Regions from separate parts of the Paenibacillus sp. P13VS genome, predicted to be linked through region 4. Evidence: riboswitches for the same ligand, from Rfam matches in the RefSeq annotation. Region 4 holds a riboswitch; each other region holds the start of a gene.
The links. A riboswitch is a leader RNA that binds a small molecule or an ion and turns the genes downstream of it on or off. The one in region 4 is predicted to bind cyclic di-AMP.

Region 1: another riboswitch for cyclic di-AMP. It lies ahead of GUA98_RS28310 (C40 family peptidase); the one in region 4 lies ahead of GUA98_RS09115 (3D domain-containing protein).
Region 2: another riboswitch for cyclic di-AMP. It lies ahead of GUA98_RS27550 (3D domain-containing protein); the one in region 4 lies ahead of GUA98_RS09115 (3D domain-containing protein).
Region 3: another riboswitch for cyclic di-AMP. It lies ahead of GUA98_RS02995 (C40 family peptidase); the one in region 4 lies ahead of GUA98_RS09115 (3D domain-containing protein).

Annotation. Positions count from the first base shown of each region.
Region 1 is NZ_WYEV01000021.1:16,478-21,682, reverse strand. Features, by position in the region: gene GUA98_RS28320 (M1 family metallopeptidase) at 1-1,206, shown strand, start outside; gene GUA98_RS28315 (hypothetical protein) at 1,217-2,059, shown strand; cyclic di-AMP (ydaO/yuaA leader) riboswitch at 2,320-2,457, shown strand; gene GUA98_RS28310 (C40 family peptidase) at 2,461-2,931, shown strand; gene GUA98_RS28305 (GNAT family N-acetyltransferase) at 3,223-3,735, shown strand; gene GUA98_RS28300 (c-type cytochrome) at 3,901-4,260, shown strand; gene rbsK (ribokinase) at 4,333-5,205, opposite strand, start outside.
Region 2 is NZ_WYEV01000019.1:13,423-18,627, reverse strand. Features, by position in the region: gene rsmA (16S rRNA (adenine(1518)-N(6)/adenine(1519)-N(6))-dimethyltransferase RsmA) at 57-950, opposite strand; gene rnmV (ribonuclease M5) at 964-1,509, opposite strand; gene GUA98_RS27550 (3D domain-containing protein) at 1,662-2,846, opposite strand; cyclic di-AMP (ydaO/yuaA leader) riboswitch at 3,118-3,371, opposite strand; gene GUA98_RS27545 (TatD family hydrolase) at 3,614-4,384, opposite strand; gene GUA98_RS27540 (HD domain-containing protein) at 4,696-5,205, opposite strand, start outside.
Region 3 is NZ_WYEV01000002.1:432,125-437,329, forward strand. Features, by position in the region: gene GUA98_RS02985 (X2-like carbohydrate binding domain-containing protein) at 1-1,883, opposite strand, end outside; tRNA gene GUA98_RS02990 (tRNA-Leu) at 2,232-2,316, opposite strand; cyclic di-AMP (ydaO/yuaA leader) riboswitch at 2,678-2,809, shown strand; gene GUA98_RS02995 (C40 family peptidase) at 2,815-3,279, shown strand; gene GUA98_RS03000 (carboxymuconolactone decarboxylase family protein) at 3,360-3,689, opposite strand; gene GUA98_RS03005 (hypothetical protein) at 3,820-4,035, opposite strand; gene GUA98_RS03010 (hypothetical protein) at 4,154-4,483, opposite strand; gene GUA98_RS03015 (xanthine phosphoribosyltransferase) at 4,580-5,161, opposite strand.
Region 4 is NZ_WYEV01000003.1:963,309-968,513, forward strand. Features, by position in the region: gene GUA98_RS09095 (DUF350 domain-containing protein) at 1-53, opposite strand, end outside; gene GUA98_RS09100 (PspA/IM30 family protein) at 150-821, opposite strand; gene GUA98_RS09105 (hypothetical protein) at 946-1,287, opposite strand; gene GUA98_RS09110 (polysaccharide deacetylase family protein) at 1,436-2,230, shown strand; gene GUA98_RS09115 (3D domain-containing protein) at 2,358-3,032, opposite strand; cyclic di-AMP (ydaO/yuaA leader) riboswitch at 3,035-3,234, opposite strand; gene GUA98_RS09120 (amino acid ABC transporter ATP-binding protein) at 3,497-4,222, opposite strand; gene GUA98_RS09125 (ABC transporter substrate-binding protein/permease) at 4,209-5,205, opposite strand, start outside.

The DNA of each region.
Region 1 (5,205 bases), on a different contig from region 4:
GTACCGGAAACATACAAGGTTGCCGCGACCGGGTTTCCAACGAAGCAGGCTGTTATTAAAAATGGCGAAAAGATCTATCAATTCTATGCTGATGATGTACACGACTTCGCCTGGGCAGCCTCACCTGACTTTGTTTATGCAGAAGAACCCTTCTCCGCTCCCAGCGTGCCAGGTGTACGAATCAAGCTCTATCTGGACCCAGCCCACCAGGATCTGAAGGAACGTTACTTCTATGCGGCCAAAGCAGCTCTTTCGAATTACAGCAAGTGGTTTGGTCCATATCCGTATTCCACGCTCTCGATTATTGTACCTCCAAAAACAGGCAATGGAGCAGGCGGCATGGAGTATCCTACCCTAGTTACAGCCTTCGGCGCGGATGACGCTACACCAGGCTACGATCTGGAACGCACGGTTGTACACGAGATTGGTCATCAGTACTTCTATGGTATGGTAGCCAGCAATGAATTTGAAGAAGCTTGGCTGGATGAGGGGTTCACCTCTTACGCAGAAGACAAACTGATGGAGCAGGAATACGGACTTATTCCGAATCTGCCCGTTCAATCCGGCTTAATTACTTCGCCTGCCTCACTCACGCAGGAGTCCTGGAAGTTTGATTCCCAGAATCATTACGCAGCCAATGTTTACACAAGGGGCAAGCTTGTGCTGCTGGGCATCGAACAACAAGTAGGCACCAAAACGATGGAACGCATTCTTTCAACTTATGTCAAAAAGTATCGGTTCAAACATCCCACTTCGGCCGATTTCCAAAAGGTCGTGGAGCAAGTGACCCGTAAATCCTGGTCTGATTATTTTAATCAATACGTATATGGGGACGGAATGGCCGACTTCGCCGTGGAGAATATCCAGGTCAAGCCTGTTGAGAAAGATGGTCAAACGTTGTACGAATCATCGGTAACCTTAGTAAAGAAAGGCAGCGACTACGAGAAGGTACCCGTACGCATCGTTTTTGAGGATGGACACATCGTCGCCAAGGAATGGGATGGCAGTAACGGTCGAATTACGTACAAGTTAACGTACAGCTCGCCTGTATCCTGGGCCATGACCGATCCGTTATATACCGTTGTGCTGGAAAACCGTCATATGAACAACTTTTTGAAAGCCGGTCTGGATGAACCATCCAAGTTCCGCTGGAGCATGAGTGTAACCAAACTTATTGAAGCTATATTCGGAGGTCTGTCATGGTGAGGTGGAGACAGTGAAAGCAAAAATACGTGAGGGCTGGTTTCTCGTCCGTCAGCATATGTTCATTGTGGCACTTTTATTTCTCTATCAGCTGGTGTGGGGTTACTTCATTTATAAAATGGTGCAATCGGCAGTCATCCCCTTGCTGCTGCGCTATCCGGACCCTGACGCCGGGGAGCTGAGTACCATTTTATTCAAAATGGAAAGCCAGCTCAATCTGTCTACCCATCCCGAGGTGCATCGCTATTTATGGATACTTGGGGCCATGCTCCTGCTCCGCATGCTGATTACCCCTCTCATCCAGGCAGGGCTGCTCTATTCATTACAACACTTCAATCATACAGAAGAACGTGTTCCTTTTGTACGTGGGATCAAGGCACTGTGGAAACCGATGATGCTGCTTCATTTCATTAAAACGCTATTATTGCTGCTGCCTGCGTACTGGCTGATCCCCAAGCTGTATAGTATCTTTCTGGATGGATTCCACTCGCTTCAATTGCTGCTGCCAGGCATTCCATATGTAGCCGGATGGATCGTATATGGATGGATCATACATCATGCTTTGTTATATATGCAGTTTGGCGCTACAGCTCCCGAGGATCAGGGCGGGGTAAAAGGTACATTTTTGGGTTTATTACTCGCCTTGCGTCATATCTTTCCTCTCATCGGTATCGCAGTGGTTCTGGGAGGAATTCATCTGCTCATCTTCGGTACTTTCACATCTGCGTCGTGGTTCCTGACAGGTCTCATCGGTCTCATCCTGCAACAAACCTATCCGCTCGCCAGATGTTTGCTCGATATATGGAAGATATGTGCTCATTTCCGTCTGTGGCAGTCCAAGTCCACCAAAGGTTAAAAAGTGTAATGAACCGCGCAAAAATTGTTACCATCTCCATGTAAACTTATGTCAATGTTAACGCTTTACAAAAACAAACCCCGACCTTTCCCCGTCAAAGGTCGAGGTTTTTTTTGCTAATTTTCTTGTTAAACGTTGCCAAAGGCTTACTCCTCTGTTACAATAATCGCAGTGAGTTTTTAGTAACAACTTTGTAATCTTTACCTCATGAATTGTAACTACTTAAAATTAAATCGTCATTTCTTGATTTCGCAGGTGCACAACTAGCATAGCCAAATTCCTGGCACCTGGGAAGCGGGGGAACCAGTTATGGGTGAATTGATCTTGCTACAGAGGGATCATAGGGGACCTTCAACCGAATCCTTAAGCTAACCTCGCAGGCGTTGGAAGGGGTATATCTCTTGTTCAAAAAGAAATTAACAGCAGCTGTCCTCAGCTTAACATTCGCACTATCACTTGGAGCAGGCAGCGCATTCGCAGATTCAAAAATGGATAAAGTAATTGATTCAGCAATGGGAACTACATACAAAAGTGGTGGAACAACGCTTAACGGCTTTGACTGCTCTGGATTCACACGGTATGTATTCGAAAAGCTGGGCATCGATTTGGCTCGTCAATCCAGTTCCCAATTCGACATGGGTGACTCGGTATCCCGCATGGAAATGAGACCAGGCGATCTGGTATTCTTCAATACAACGGGTAAAGGGGTTTCACACGTAGGGATTTTCGTGGGTGAAGGTAAGTTTGCACACTCCTCGTCTTCCAAAGGAGTTACGATTAGTTCTTTGAGTGAGAACTACTGGGCCAACCGCTATGTTGGCGCTAAACGGATTATGAGCACGGACGCATATGAGTCACTGGCCCTCGACTAGGGACAAGCTGAGCAACATCATACTGTAACGAAGCATAAATCAACCGCCCGGTACATTCTCCGCAGGAATGTATCCGGCGGTTTTTTTGTGCATCTTCGTCCGTGCCCTTATGATGTTTTTACCCATCCTACTGTAATATAAACGAAATTCCAGGAACTTTTGTTTCACTTTTTTTCAAGGGAGCAAAACCTTGCCAAATGCCCTCCTCTTTTGTAGAGTAAAATCAGGATTAAATACGAAATGACATATGTTATCAACAATTAGCGTATGACTAGAAGTAGCTTGTTCACAATGAAAGGAGCGTGCAGTGGTGTGGATGAAGCTTCTGTAACGTTTCACGTTGTGCCGATGCTGGAAGAACATGCAGCAATGATCTGCAGCTGGACATATGAACCACCCTATAACATCTATACCTGGCTGCCCTGGGAACAGATGAAGGCGCTGGAGGTTGAATTCGGCGATGAGCAGCTTCGAAAAGAGCAATATGCAGTTGTACTCGGAGAGCAGGATCAGCTTTGCGGATTCGTTCAATTCTTTCCTCTTGAAGGCGTGACGCGAATTGGGCTTGGCATGCACCCTGAACAGTGTGGACAAGGTCACGGTACTGCCTTCGTCTCTGCGATCGTGAAGGAAGCCATTCGGCGGAACCCTAGTCATGAGATCGATCTCGAAGTGCTCACCTGGAATACGCGGGCTATCCGGGTTTATCACAAGGCTGGATTTGTCACCCAGGATACGTATGAACGACAGACACCAAGCGGTTTGATGCCTTTTTATTGCATGGTCTATGAAGGACCCCGCTAATCTTAAACTAACCCTTAAACCGCGTAAGCCAAAGAAATTCATGCCCGTTTATGTGATTAGTTCAAAAAATTACCACAAAATGCTATGATGTCTTAACAGGTTCCGTTATAATGATATGGACAGTTTCAGTTTAGATGATCTTTCATTCTGGAGGGGACATAACGGATGCACAAATGGATCATGAGCGGGGTATTTTTTGCAGCATGCGCATTGGCTATTGTATTAATGTTTACGCTTCCAGGGAAAGAGGAAGTGGCTGAAGAAGCGAAACCAACCATGCCTGAAGTGGCAATGGATGCCGGACAGGCTGAAGCACTGGTCAAAACCAATTGTATCACGTGTCACGGGGACCAGCTTCAAGGTGGCGTAGGACCTGCACTAGCAAACATCGGCAGCAAGGATGATGTGGAGAAGATCTACTCTACCATTGTCAAAGGTAAAGGCGGCGGCATGCCTTCCTTCAAGGACAAACTGAAGGACGAGGAAATTGCCAATATCGCGATGTGGCTGGCTGAGAAGAAATAAGGAAATGAGATACACAGCAAAGAGGCCCCTGCCTTTCCTTACGGAATGGTACGGGCCTCTTCGTCATATCGTTCAGCCTCTGGCTGCGTGTTCTGCCAAAAAGGCTTCCACTTCACGTGCATACGGCATCCCCGACTGGGCGCCGAGCTTCGTTACGGATAACGCGGCCGCTCCCATGGCATAGCCTACTGCCGCGTCCAGTGTTTCCCCGCGCGCGAGAGCTACCGCCAGCGCGCCGTTGAAACAATCGCCAGCGCCGGTCGTATCGACGGCGCTTACGGCGTAGCCCGGCGCACGGCAAGCGCCGGCACGCCCTGCCTGTACGCGGCCGCCTGGCGCTGCCGCGTACACAGCCCCCTCGGGGCCGAGCGTCGTGACGACAGCGGCCCCGAGCGATGCGGCGAGCTCTGCGACCGCCGCATCCACGTCTTCCGGCCGGAGATCATCCCGGCCGGTAAGCACGGCAAGCTCGCTGCGGTTCGGCGTGACCACGTCGACGCACCGCAGGAGCTCCTGGGGCAGACCCGGCACCGCTGGAGCCGGGTTGAGCACCACCAGTGCGCTGCCTTCTGCCGCCAGTTCGGCGGCGCGGGTGACCGCTGGCAGCGGGATCTCAAGCTGCAGCAGCACCGCTGCGGCTGCAGTCAGGCTTTTTACCGTATCCGCCTCTTCCAGCATCTCCGGCACCACTTGTCCATTCGCTCCAGGAATAACGATAATCCGGTTGTCTCCCTTGGAGAGCCAGATCGATGCTGTACCTGTTACAGTGTCTTCCAATACACGAACCTGCGAGGCATCTGCCCCACTATCCGTCAGACTGTGCAGCAAGCGTTCCCCAAAACCGTCTGAACCCACTGCTCCAATCATCGTAGTCTGTCCACCCAGACGTGCAGTAGCAACGGCTTGGTTAGCCCCTTTGCCTCCCGCCAGATAGTGAAGCTCCTC
Region 2 (5,205 bases), on a different contig from region 4:
AATCACCTCTACCCCATCGTATGGGCAAAGACCCGGTTTGGTTCATCCGAATTTATTTACAGGCCGGCACGAATTCCTGCATCCCACATTACCGTGCTTAGCGCCGCATATTCCTGCAGACTAAGTGTCTCACCCCGTCTGGACGGCTGAATGCCAGCCTGCTCCAGTAACTGATCCGCCTGCTCTCGATTCTCCTTGGTGAAGAAGCGAGCTTTCAGATTGTTCGAGATGGTTTTTCTGCGCTGGGCAAACGAGGCTTGTACCACTTCGAAAAAGTGCGCTTCACTCGGCACTTCGACAGGGGGCTGCTCACGAACCTTGAGCTTGATGACAGCTGATTCCACATTGGGCTGCGGAATAAATACGGTTGGCGGCACAATGCAAACCAATTCAGGCACACTGTAATATTGGACAGCAATGCTCAAGCTTCCGTAGTCCTTCGAGCCGGGTGCAGCTGCCATACGTTCTGCTACTTCCTTCTGGATCATAACAACAATGCTGTCTACCGGCAGTTTCTCTTCCAGCAGTTTCATCATAATAGGAGTCGTCACATAATACGGCAGATTGGCTACAACACTTACCTTGCCCACACTAGCAAAGTCTGTGCGGAAAAGCTCTGCCAAGTCCAGCTTCAGCACATCGCCGTGCTGTATCCGAACGTTGGGATAAGGCTCCATTACTTCTCCAAGGATCGGTAACAAACGCTGATCGATTTCCACCGCGGTTACAGGGCCGGCTGCTCGGGCCAGTCTCTCCGTAAGTGCTCCAATCCCCGGGCCGATTTCGAGTGCGCCCTTGGACTCGTCCAGATCTGCTGCATTTACAATTTTGTTCAATATATTTTGATCAATCAGAAAGTTCTGACCTAGACTTTTTTTAAAGGAGAAACCGTGTCTCTGAATTATCTCTTTCGTTCGCTTGGGTGTTGCAATTTCCAAAGTCTCATCCATGCCATTCATACGCTCACAATCCTTCACGTTCAATTTGCGATAATGCTGCAGAAAACTCTTCCCGGCTAATTTGGAATACACCCAGCCGCTTGTGGAACTGCTTTCCGTTGCAGTAACCTATGCCGAGCAGATTCCCCATCTCCATACGCCTTGCAGCTGCCTGCGGGTGCACAATCAGTCCTGCTGCAATCAAGTCATCCCAATCGATCTGGCTCGGTACACCCTCGTACGAGGTATGCACACGCTCCAGCGCATGGCGGATTGCCTCAGGTGAGGCATTCTCGACCCCGATATCCCCTTTGCGGGTTGCGTCCGCTTCCGGAATAAAAGCATGTTTGCAGCCTGGAACCTTGTTTGCAATGATTTTGCGAATGCGCTCACCGGCATGATCCGGGTCGGTAAGAACAATTACACCGCGTCTTTCCTGTGCCAGTGCAATTCGCTTCAGGATTCGCTGGTTAATGGCTGATCCGCCGGTCTCTATGGTGTCTGCCTCAACAGCCCGCCGGATGGCGACGGTATCGTCGCGTCCTTCTACCACAATGACTTCTTTTATCATGTTCCATTTCTTCCTTTCTAACGCAAAAAGAAGAGGAATATCCTCTTCTCTGCCAAACGGCGGCGAGCCTATTCAGACTCCACCGCCGCATATTCCGCATGATTCATTCATGCAACTATTTTATAGCATTCCCATTTCAAAGTAAAACGATTTTAGTTCGCTTCCGGCTTAACCGGACCGATCACATATACCGTCTTGCCTTTCTTACGTCCGAAATTCAGGGCATGCTTTACACTGTCATAATACACATCGATTTTGTTGCCTTTAATGGCGCCGCCAGTATCTTCCGCACGACGGAAGCCGAGGCCCTCAATATACACCCACCAGCCGATCGGAATCACTTTTGGATCGACCGCAATGGTCCGTCCTTCAGTTACCCGGGTACCGGAAGCTGTTTTTGTACCAATGCCAGGCTCCTCAGAAGAGTACGCGGTCATCGATACATTTTTAAGTACTTTGGAATATTTAAAAGAAGTGCCTGAGACGGTAATCACTTTGCTGCCTGATGCAGCGGTTTTCTTCGAGTTCGTTGTCGTTTCTTTCTTTGCTGTGGAGGTTTGGGCCGATACCGTCTGAATCTCCGGCTTCTTCACAACAGGTTTTGCTTTGGTTCCGACAGCAATAACTTTATCGACACGGTTGGTCGATACCGATTTGCCCACCATCTTTTTGGAGACTAACTCTCCATCCTGGAACACCTTTTCGATATGCTGTACAAGTGTACCTTCTTTGCCGTTTACGATGACGCGATTGTCACCTTTGTACAAGCTAGGGTCAGCCGTTTTGATTACTTTGTACGCAATCGGCTGTTCCACTTCCACTGTACGCTTTGTTACACGCACTACGCGAATTTTCATATCTGCCTTGATTGGTGTTGCGAGCGCAGGATAAACCTTATCCTCACTTGCAACTTCAATTCCAGATTTCTGAATTGCATCTTCTACCGATGAATCGGTTGTATACAGAGTCTTGGTGTCTCCGTCTGCCGTAATGTTGACTGGAACGGCCCGCTCAATAACGATGCGGTCTCCATCTGCGATTGCCCCGTTCAAAGGCATGGATACCTCATCATGGGGGCTGACTGTGATTGATTGCTCCTCCAGCATTTCTTGAAGCATTCCTGTACGAGTCTCTACCGCTTGAGCTTTGCCATCAATAACCAGCGAAATTTGTTTCCCGGCTTGACCGTAAACGACTAACAAGATCATGATTGTAAGCGCGATTGAGAAAATAGCGATCAGTGCCATTTGACGCATGTTCTCATGCTTCCACCGCAACGCGTAAGACTTACTGGATGATCGTGACTCATGGGTCTCTTCTGGTTGGAATGTGCCCACTTCTCCGTCCTCCTTCATAGCCTCGCCGTCTAAAGTTAATGCATGATGTCTTTGACGCGACTATACCAAATTTTCTACAGAACTGATCGATATCTCAATGACCGGTTCTGCACCATGAACCACTCTTCGCAACATGATGTCACCACCTGAATTCTTACCGTATGATGACCTTATTTCTTTTATTCAAAAACAAAAAAGCCAAAGAAAGAGTGTAAGAGGAACTCTTTCGTGGCTTCCGAATGATTTTGAATATCGGAAATTCATGCACGAGGTTGCCTCTCTTTTTCCGCTTGCGAGGTTAGCTGTCGGGTTCGGGCGAAAGAGAGCCGCCCTATCTCCGGTCACCCGCTCATGGCGGATGCCCTTGAATTCACCCCGAGACCCAAAGAAGAAATCAAATAGTGCTTCGCAAGTGCATCCGCTGCTTTTGGGTCAGCGAACGATGCGCATCAGCTACTTACACTGATGTTTAAGCCCTATTGGTTCCCCCGCTCTCCGTTAACGGAGACTCAGCGAGATCGGTTCATGAAAAGTATTGTTGTGTCATCGGAAAGTGTCCCTTTGTTCATCCCCCGAACATCTGTCCAATTTTCCTCACAACAATTCACTGAAAAGATGATATCCTGTTTCGATGCATGTTGTAAAGCGTTGTTCAAGTACGTTTTTCTAAATATTTGGTTAAAATATTGTAATATTCTTCATTTATTTGGATCAAAAAGCAAATTCGCTCCGTCTACCTCTCTTTTTCACCGCATTTGCTTCGTTTTTTAACGAATCCCAAATCGTTCCATGGCATTTTTGGTCGTTATTGCAGCAATTTCCTCTACCGAAATGCCTTTAATTTCCGCAGCTGCTTCTGCAACCAGACGTACATGCGCTGTTTCGTTTCGTTTTCCACGATAAGGATGTGGTGTAAGATATGGGGAGTCGGTTTCAATGAAAAATCGGTCCATTGGCACCTTCGCCAGTACCTCTTTTGGCTGCTTGGCGTTTTTGAACGTAATTGGTCCACCGAAGGATAGATGGAACCCTAGATCCAGACAGAGTTTTGCCGTTTCCCAGCTTCCTGAGAAAGAGTGCATCACACCCCCGACTTCTCCTGCTTTCTCTTCACGCAAAATTCTGACAATATCTTCATGAGCATCGCGATTATGAATGACAATAGGCATATTGAGTTCACGAGCCAGTCCGATCTGTTGTCTTAAAACACGATGCTGCACATCCTTCGGTGAAGTGTCCCAATAATAATCCAGGCCAATTTCGCCTATGGCAACGACTTTTTCATGTTTGCACAGAGACGCAATCCACTCGAGATCGCCCTCCTGCATCGTAATGGCATCCTGAGGATGCCAGCCTACAGCAGCATATATAAAATCATACGTTTCGGCAAGCTTCATCGTGGATGGAATGGTCTCCCGGTTAAAACCAACATTGATCATACGGCCAACCCCGGCGTCAACAGCACGTTGAATCATCTCCTCGCGGTCCTCGTCGAATTGCGGTGCATCCAGGTGTGTATGTGTGTCGAATAACATCATTTGTATTTCTCCCTTCCTGTCGAATAACTGTTTTCGATCCCAATCAAAATTCTATAAAATGCGCTCATTTTATCATCATCATTGATTTTTTAGAGTACAACATGTGGAATTAACAAATTTAATTTCTACTATATATAGGAGCCCTTATGATCTCAATTTGTTCAAAAAAAAGTGTACATTACAAAATTATGTCGATCTACATATACTCTCCATTAAAGCAGATTACTGTATCATGATAATATCTCGAAATAGAAACTCTTTCTGCCATAGCTAATTTGTAATAATTTTGCTCCTCACAGCTCACTTCATGATCATGAGAAGTATGGGCGAATATGAGATGGCAGCTCGTGAATGATGGCGTCCACCTTGTTTTGCGGATAGTACAGATGATGCTTACCCCGATGTATTCCGCTGATTGAACGGACGATGTCCGAAACCTCGGATAATTCATGCAGCTTGTCCTGTCTATCCAGCAGCAGAATCTGTTTGTCTGTTGATTCATCCGGACGAAAAACATCATACGGAAGATCCGTCGGAAAATCAATTTCCAGATCATATTCGGGATGAAGACCCGCTTTGGCAAAGGCAGCCCGAATTTCTTCAATCGTTTCCACATCGATCTGTTCAACCTCTACATACTTATACAACCTGCGATCCATAAAACGTTCGCATAACTCGCTTAGAACAGAATCGTTCTCTTTACGCCACTGCATGAATGTGGTCTGGATTAAAGCCTCATCCAATTGCAGATATTCATCAACAGAGAGCACTCCTGCAAACAGCTGCGGCAATGGCTCCAGCATGAAACGGAATGGGAACCC
Region 3 (5,205 bases), on a different contig from region 4:
TTCAGGGTATGTGTTCCACTTGGCAAATCTGTTTTGCTGAACAGCACCTGCTGGGCTTCCCTTTCTCCATCGGTATAAGCGCTTATCCGTTCTGCCTCACCATTATCGAGAATAATGCTCATGTCCCCCTGCTCTTGATGCTTCTCTGTCAGCAGCTCGATGCCTGTACCTGTAAACGTATATTCAAAATAATCGCCGTCTTTTTCCGTATAATGCACATCGTCATTGAAGTCACCGAAACCCCTGCCAGTATTCGCATTCCATGAACCTGTGTACCGTATCTCACTGTCGTCATCGTTAACGTAGACCACCTCGGTAACCGTGGTATCGTCTCCTGAAACGGCTGGTACAGCAGTCGGTTCATCTGCTACATTGGAATCGCTCGCTGGATCAGCAATCGTTCTATCATTGCCTGTGGAATCCTGAATCGCTATCGTCAGGTCCTGTGAACCCTCTAATTGTTCCTTGCCTCCATTTCGCTTCCAATCTCCGGTATACCGCATGCCTGTATCATCGTCATTCACCGTCGATGTTCCGCTCAGCGCCTTGACTTTCAGCATGCGGGAAGCATGAGGTTCCAATAAACCACTGCTAAATCCCTCGTTAAACGTACCCAGTTCGGAATGGCTCCACAGGTCACGGACCGATGCAGGTCCTTCCAGACCGATATCGCTCCAATTGACCTTGACCTCAGTACTCCGGTTGCCCAGATTAAAGAGAGCCACACTGTACGTTCCATCTCCGTTATTGGCGTACCATACCTGCTGCTGAGTATCCATCGATACCGGATGAGCCGGACGTCCAGCCTGATTGACAGCGATCACTTCATCATTGGTAAGAAGTTCAAGTCCATAGCTGTCCAGCCTGGTCATGTCATTCCCTGTATACAACGGTGCAGACGAGATCGCCCAGAATGTCATGGCTGTCTTCCGTTCATCCTTGGTGAGCCCATCCATGGAACCATTGCCCACGTTTAGCGAGTCAAAATCATTCCACCCGCCAGGTCCTGCATCACGCCACCAAAGCGCAGCGATTGGAAACAATCGAGCAATATTAGCCCACTGCGTCAATCCCACATTGCTGTCGTATGCTTCGACGTCCCAATCGATACGCCAGCCATTAGCGTGCTTTTTCCAGAAATCCACGTAGTTATGGTCCAGTGCCCATGAAAGCTCGAACCAGATATTATGCCTTGCCAAAGCTTTGGACCAAGCCTCCACATCGCCTCGTGCATCCCGGCTCAGATTGTTAATGCCTGATCCTGGAGTCACGCTGTCGAATTTGACAAAGTTAATGCCCCACTCGCCCAGAAGATCTGCAATGGAATCGATGTATTTCTGAGCACATGGATTCGAAAAATCAATCTTGTAGGTATACGCATTCCAAGCATCCATCACGGTAAGTGGCTGATAAGCAATATCCTGCATTCGGCAAGCTCCGCCCGTCCCGTAAATCTCGAGGTTTTTATTGTATGCATCAATGGACAATCCGGGAATCAGATAGATCCCGATCTTCTGACCATTGTTATGAACATAGTCGATAACCTCCTGGAATCCGTTTGGATACAGTTCTTGGTTAGGAATCGGTCTTCCGTATTCATCATTATCTCCGTTCCATCCCGCATCAATATTGATATATTCATAGCCATGAGCCTGTAACTTCTCGCGCATGGCATCCGATTGCTTCTTGATGCTCTCCGCTGATGTCCATTTTACGGAAGGGTCATACACCTGCATACTGTAACTGCTCCAGCCCATGTAAGGTTTCTCAGCTAATGTTGTCTCTGCAGCCCCTTCAACCACACGACCTTTAGTCCCTGTAAATCCAAACTGAACTGCCGCAAAGATGAACACCAGAAAAACCATCGCCATCCGTTTACCCATTCGCTTCAAATCATCCCTACCCCCTCTGAAATAGTGAATTCAAATCCATAATGATAGCGCTTACCTTACGTGAAAAGAATAGTGGATGTATTATGCTCAGGGTAGGTACAATTCGGAATTTTGCGTACATTTCACCATGAAAGCGGGGGTACCACAGCCATAGAACAGGCATTTCTCCCCCTTACACCGGAGATTTTGCAAGTAAACTGCTGCCATCAGATCGATTCGGAGGACGTTGTTTAAGTAACGATGTGTGTATCGTAGTTATGGTCTTATGGTCAAGTAAAAAGACATAAAAAAAGGTCTCCCGCAGGCGTTAGCCTAACGAGAAACCTTTTCTTCTTATGATGCGGTCGAGAGGACTCGAACCTCCACGGGGGGTTAGCCCACACGGACCTGAACCGTGCGCGTCTGCCAATTCCGCCACGACCGCATATGGCATATCTCCGAGATAATCTATCGCGGCGACAAGAAATAATATATCATGTGAAATTCCGTGTGTCAACACTTAAATGATTTAGTATAAAACTAAGATGACTAAAAGGTATAAAATCTACTTGAGAACTGACTTTCCCTGCTAAAAATGAATCACGCTCTCTTCTACTACTCCAATTTACTTATTTGTCCAATTTTTGCGCTGATGAAACACAAATTACGTTTTTGTCATCATAAATAAACATGGAGAACTACTACTTTCCACAAAAAGTCTTGAATTCCGTTAACATTGCAGAAGGAAGAAAGGTTTGACAATTACGCATTTATGCAATATAGTTTCAAAAGGTTACAAAATATTAATTATTCATTTGCCGAGTTTCATGTTTGAAAACGGGGGAACCATTTTGGGTGAATTATTCTTATACATAGGAAATATAGGGAACCTTCTACCGAACCCTTAGCTAACTCCGTAGGCATCGAAGGGAGAACATTGATTTTGAAAAAACTGATCATTTCTATTTTTGGCGCAGCCGTTCTATTTACATCTGGTGCAGCAAGCACTGAGGCGAGCAGTATCAACACCGTCGTTAACAACATGACTGGAATACCTTACAAGTGGGGCGGCACGACGCTGGCCGGGTTTGATTGCTCTGGATTTATGAGATATATTTTCCAAAAATATAGCATTGAATTGCCACGTACTTCACAGCAGCAAGCCAAGGCGGGTACTCCGGTATCCAAAGCCAATATCCGCACAGGTGATCTGGTATTCTTCAACACTTCAGGCAGCGGCATTTCGCATACAGGCGTATACATCGGAGGCGGGCAATTCGCTCATGCTTCCAGCAGTAAAGGTGTCAGCATCACCAAAATGTCGAATCCATACTTCAGTGACCGCTATGTAACAGCGCGCCGGGTGACCGGACAATTTATGTATAACAAGATGCTTGGAAAAATATAAGTTGCACAAGAAACAGGCTCTGGAATGATCCAGAGCCTGTTTTGCTGTCTGGTTATTCAGACTCACTTGCAGGAAAAACCTTAGTGCAACGCTTTTTGCACACGCATTGCGCCTTGAGACAGCGCGTGACCGCCGCCTACCGCTCCAGCTACCGCAACCGTCTCCATAATCTCCTGATCGGTTGCGCCCTTCGCACGGGCCTCTTCTACGTGGTAAAACGTACATACTTCGTTATTGGCAAACAATCCGATGCCGAGGGCAATCCGCTGCTTGGTTTTGGCGTCGATGGCACCTGACTGAAAGCATTCACCTGTAAAATCGTGATACGCTTTGACTACGCCAGGCAACACATCGCTTAATTCTCCAATCTGATCCTTGTAGGCATGTACCTTATCATTCATCAATGTCATGGCTACCCGCACATCCTCTCGGCTGATAAGTTTACGAATTCTCGCTGTATCTATCTTCTCTCCCGAGTGGCGGAATTATGCCAAACCATCCATGGTAATTCCATGCATTCCGACTCCAGAGCGGCTCTATTCATTCAGCCGGACTTTGGCGTGGTTCACTAAAGAGCTGATAGCGATAACTGCGGTCCAGCTTGACCACACGTCTGTTCTGGCGACGGATAAGCACCTGTTCCCCATCCCAAGCAACGACAATCCCTGTTACATCGTTGGACTCCAGACCATCCCGTACCACTCTTACTTTTTCACCCGATAAGCGCAGTGCATCTAATTCTGCATCACTAATCATGTCTATGGCTCCTATGTTTCAAAATAATTTACAAAAAGAGACCTAAATGAAGAGTCATTTAGGTCTCACGTGACTGTATTGGACTGTTATGTCATTCGAAAAATATCCCGACTGAAAGTTACCGCTGCGCGTGCTCTTTGCTGTCGTTCTTCTCGAACCAAAAATCAAGCACTTTGGCGGACATCACACGTTCTTCAAGGTACTCCACTTGATGTGGTGTAAATTGTTCTTTCCAAGCGAAGGACAACTCTTCACACAAGCCTACAATGGTCAGCAACTCTGACCAGGCAACATAGCGTTTGTACCAGAAAAATTGAGGATGTTCAATCATATAGGGATAAAGGTCATCAAATTCCGTATGTTTACAATCCAGGGCACGTTCAAAATGAACTTTCGACTCCGCCAGCTTTTCAATAAAAAATTGTTCTGATGCCGGTTGGTTCCCCATGGTGTTGCCTCCTCTCCCTAACATAACCCCATTATAAATGAAATTCGCGGTCATGCAAAGGCATTGTTCAAAAAATAGGCTTTTTCCTTTAAACTGTCACATTTGGTTATCGTCGAATTGCACGGTTCCATCATTCAGTGAACGAATGCGCACCAAGGCTTCCACCGGAATGCCCTGCTCACGGATCGTACGTGCACCGGCCTGAAAACATTTCTCGACCACGACACCGAATCCGACGAGCTCCGCCCCTGAACGTTCAATGATCTTAATGACACCGCGAGCTGCATCTCCGTTGGCGATAATATCGTCTATAAACAAAATACGGTCATTCTCATGAATATATTCGCGGGATACCATAATATCGGTTACGATCCCTTTGGTAAAGGAAGGTACACGTTCACAGTAGGCATCGGGATCTGCCAGAAGTGTCTTTTTTCGACGGGCAAATACGAGCGGCACCCCAAGTTCATGTGCTGCGGCAAAAGCAACCGGGATCCCTGAAGACTCCACCGTTATGACCCGTGTCACTCCACTTTCACGAAAGCGAGCGGCAAACTCGCGGCCCATCTCCATTGTCAGTGCAGGATCAATCTGGTGATTCAATAATCCGTCCAGCTTCAGCACCTGATCCGAGATGACTACGCCTTCTTGTAATATTCGTTGTTTTAATACTTCCATCATTCGACCTCCCAAGCCTATCCTATGAGGTAAAAGTATCATAG
Region 4 (5,205 bases):
AAAACCGAGCCAGATAACGTCCAGACCAGCATCGCCAAAATGTTCAAATCCATTTACACAGCCCCCACTTATCAACATGAACCGCATTTAAAAGCGAAGGAGAAACGCTGTCTCTCCTCCGCCAGTGAACCCTGCCTGAGATGCAAGGTTTAGTTCTTATTTTCGTACTGCTTCATGAGTGCCGCCAGTTCATCCTCAACGGCCTGATCCTTACCGAGTTTCTCGAACTCTTCATCCAGTGATTTTCCTTTGGAAGACATTTCGTTGCTCGCTTCAGCCTGTGCCTCCATTTGCATCATTTTCTCTTCCATACGTTTCATGCCAGCACTAGCTGTATCGGAACTGAAGCCGTTCAGCGCTTTGTTGATTTCGGTTTGTGCTTTTGCTGCGTTATAACGCGCTACCAGCGTTTCGCGCTTATTTTTCATTTGTGTCAATTGCTTGCGCATTTCTTCCAGCTTGCCGCGCAGATTGTCTGCAGCAGCCTTATTCTGATCATAGCTTGTTTTATATTCTGCCATTTTTACTTCGGCAGCTTTTTTCTCTTCCAGAGCCCGGCGAGCCAGATCCATGTTCTGTGCACGTGCTGCAGTATGAGCTTGCTCCTCACGTTTCTTCACCAATGCTTCCTGTTCCTCGAACAGCTGCTTGAATTTTTTCTCAATCGCGATTTGTTGTGCAACAGCCTTTTCTGCATCTTCCAGATCTTCCTGCATATCACGGATATATTGATCCGTCATTTTGATTGGATCTTCTGCCTTGTCAATAATGGCATTAATGTTAGACATCGTTAAATCACGCAAACGTTTGAAAATGGACATTATGGTATTCCTCCTAGTCGATATTACATCCTTGTATATAATCATACATACGTGGTAACCTTCATCCCGTTTCAATTTTACCAAAAAAAATCATAAAACACGATTCCGGGTTACCCAAAATCTACTATTTTATATCATTCGCCAGGGTTAAATGGTCTTCGAGCAGCTTCTCCGCCGTCTGTACGATCTCATCGATCTGTACACGTGTAATGGCGTCAAAATGAATCCCCATAATGACGGTTACGGTCACCTTAAGAGAATTTGCGGCCTTACGTGCAAGGCGCTCACACAATTCCTGTTCCTTATGCCCTGGAATATGGACTGCCGTTCCCACCACGCGTTCTCTTTCCGGATAAAAGGTCGCCACAGCCCCTATATGAGCTTTCCCACCCGTGACCAAAAATATCTTATCTTCTCCAGCTTCAATGACCTGCAAACGAACTGATTTCAAATCATACGTACTCATCCTAATCCACCCATCCTTTGTGTGTATATGTAATGGTGGAATTATGAGCTTATCGACTGAATTGGACAATGAAACTTCTCACATTTATGCATAACGGACCGTCACCGCGGGCATACCAAAGAGAACGCAATCTGACAAGGGAGGCTATATCATGCGTATTCGCCTCATCGCATTCTCCATGTTGATCCTTATATTTATGAGTGGAAGCTATTTACCTGGACAAGTGCTGGCAAAACCCGTTCCAGAGAGCATACCTGCTGCAGAGCCGGATCTATCTGAGGATGAACAGCTGACACTCGGTCAGCTCAGGCAGAAATATGCCGATACATTCAAGACCAATGGGCCTTCAACCAGACAGGTAGCACTGACTTTTGATGATGTGCCTGATCCGCGCTTCACTCCGCAGGTATTGGATATTCTAAAGAAATATAATGTAAAAGCGACCTTTTTTATTGTTGGCAACCGGGCAGAGAAACATCCCGACCTCGTCAGACGGATCGTTAGGGAAGGTCACATTGTTGGAAACCACAGTTACAACCACCCTGAATTCAGTAAGCTGTCTTTGAATGCATTTCGCAAACAAATTCTACATACCGGTGACATTATTCATAAACTGACCGGGTATACACCTAAAATGATTCGTCCTCCATACGGGGACATTAATGAGAAACAGCTGCAATGGGCCGCAAGACAGCAATACAGCATCGTCAACTGGAATGTGGATTCGCTGGATTGGAAAGGCCTCAGCAAAGAGCAAGTGAAGCAGAATGTTTTATCTGCAGTCAAGCCAGGCTCCATCATTCTTCAGCATGCGGGCGGAGGCGTGGGCTCCAATCTGTCCGGTACCATTGGAGCACTTCCGGAGATTATAGATGAACTGCGATGCAGGGGGTTCAATCTGGTGACTTTGGACGAAATGCTGCAATTGCCAAAAAGCAAATAATACTCGGCTTGGTTAGACGAAACACACACCTTATGAATTAACCATTTTGCGCGTTATAATAAAGACAAAGGGTACCCTTATTTCACGTTAGTCGTGACTAAAGGCACCCTTTTGTTGGCACTGATACTTATTTCAAAATATAAAGTTCAACGTCCTGAAAACCGAATGTACTCACTGACTTCTGGCTCCCAGGAATGAAAATATCAATTCGTTTTCCTTTGATCGCCCCGCCGATATCCCGGGCAGTAGCCACAAATGCCTGCTTAGGCAGCCCCGGATGGGAGTGACCTGTAACAAGAACCTTTGTACCCAGTGGAATCACACTAGGATCTACGGCAATCGTGCCGAGTTCAAGTGGATTGCCGAAGTAATCAACAGCACCCCATCCACCATTTTCGGAAGCGGCTGCAGAGTACGCTGTTGCTTTCACATCAATGGACTTACTGTAATCAAATGTTTTGCCCCAGGCTTGAACGACTTTATCGTCAGCATTCACATCAAGGCTAGCGGTCGTAATCGTCTTTGCACCCGTAGAGCTCTTCGCTGCTGGAGCAGCCGAGGCCGTGTTTGCTTTTCCAGGAATCGTAATTTTCAAACCACCATAAATGTTGTAAGGCGAAATATCACTGTTTGCTTTTACCAGTGTGTTCAGTCCAACTCCATATTGTTTCGATAAGGTATAGAAGGTATCCCCTTCTTTGGCCACGTGAACAGAATCAGCGTGAGCTGGAACGGCCTGAATGAGCATTGCTGCTGTCAGCAGGGCTGCTGCTGTTTTGGCTATAGTTCTCTTCTTAATCATGGTCTTCCTCCCTCATTGTGCCTGCGAAGTTAGTTGTCGGATTCGGATGGAGGAAACCACCCTATAGGTCTCTGTTACATTCGTCTTGCGTTATGTACCCCTAATTCACCCCAAGCAGCGTGCGTATCAATCTTCCCCTCCACGGTCTGCATCGTTACATCCTCCACACTTCCTCCTCAGGAAGTTTCGGCAGGAACAATATATCACAATTTTGTAACCAGGGACCGTAGTAAATGTTACCAACTGTTTTAAACAACACATAATGCTGCTTAGAAATAAGGATTTTTCTTATTAAAAAGCGATCAAGCAGCTATGGAACGATGACAGAAACGTTACTTTTACGACACTGGATACTTATCCTGCACAAAAAACAACCCTGCAAACGTGACGTGAGCAAGGTTGTTTGATTTCGTTGTTTGTTCGTTTTAATTAATGCGGTTCACTGACTGGATCATGCTCAAAGGCTATGACAAGACTTTACCGAGGAAGTCACGCGTACGTGGATGCTTAGGCTGACCAAATACTTCATCTGGTGTCCCCTCTTCCACAATGACACCGCCATCCATAAAGATGATGCGATCACCGACTTCACGGGCGAAGCCCATCTCGTGGGTAACGATAACCATCGTCATGCCGCCTTCAGCCAGGCGTTTCATAACGTCGAGCACTTCACCAACCATTTCAGGGTCAAGTGCAGATGTCGGCTCGTCAAACAGCATCACATGCGGCTGCATCGCAAGCGCTCTGGCAATAGCAATCCGCTGCTTCTGTCCACCAGACAGCTGACTCGGATAAGCATCTTTTTTATCCAACAGCCCCACGGTTTTGAGCAAGTCTGCGGCAATCTGCTTGGCTTCCTGTGCAGACTGCTTTTTGACTTTAATCGGGGCAATGGTAATGTTTTGCTCCACAGTTTTATGCGGAAACAGATTAAAGTGCTGGAACACCATCCCCATTTTCTCCCGCGTTGCATTAATGTTGTGTTTGGGATCCGTGATCGATACGCCTTCGAAATTAATCTCACCTGAAGTAGGCTGCTCCAACAGGTTGAGACAGCGCAGGAAGGTACTTTTGCCTGATCCTGAAGGACCAATCACAACAACGACCTCGCCCTTGCCAATTGAGACATCTATGCCTTTTAGTACTTCGTTTTTGTCGTAGGATTTGTGTAATTGTCTAACGTCTATCACTTGCACTCAACTTCCTTTCCAGTCGACCCAGCAGCTTGGACAAAATAAATGTCAATACAAAGTATATGGCTGCTGCAATAAGGAACGGATTCATTCCTTGGTACGTAATGTTTTTGACTACACTTGCCTGATACATGATATCAACCATACCAATGACCGAGATAATGGAAGATTCCTTGATGATCGTTACGAATTCATTACCGATAGCAGGCAGCACAGCTTTGAAGGCCTGTGGCAAAATAATAAATCTCATGGCCGCGGCTCTACCCATCCCAAGCGAACGGGCTGCTTCCAGTTGACCGCGGTCAACTCCTTGAATCCCTGCACGGAAGATCTCTGCAAGGTAAGCACCACTATTGATGGAAAGAGTTAAGATACCCGCCTGAAGAGGCGAGAACGTAATACCAAATGTCAAGGCAAGACCATAATAAATAATCATCAATTGAACCAGCATCGGCGTACCACGAATGACTTCTACATAAGCCGTACCAATCCACCGCAAAATTGCTGTATCATGCATTCGGAACAGGCAAATGATCAAACCGATGATTACCCCGAAGATTACACCAAGTGCAGACAATAAGAGGGTATAACCCACGCCCGTAGCATAGAAGCTTTTGTACTGCCAGAATACTTCAAAAATATTTGGCGATTCGACCTCACGGTCTGCCATCAATTGACTGGCTTCCGTTACCATTTGATCAATTTTATTCTCACTCTTCAATCGTTCAAGCGTACCATTAACGGCATTAAGCAACTCCGTATTGCCTTTGCGAATCCCGATCGCTGCTGCTACCTGCTCTTCGTCCGGAACTGCAGGAGCAAGTCCAATCATATCGTCCAGGTAGCCTGCGGCAACCGTATCTTCAACGATTGCAGCGTTGATCCGTTTCGTCTGAAGTTGAAGCACAATGTCCGAGATTTTATCAAGAGACGTCAGCTTGACTCCAGGAATCTTCTGTCCGATCGTTTCCTGAATCGAA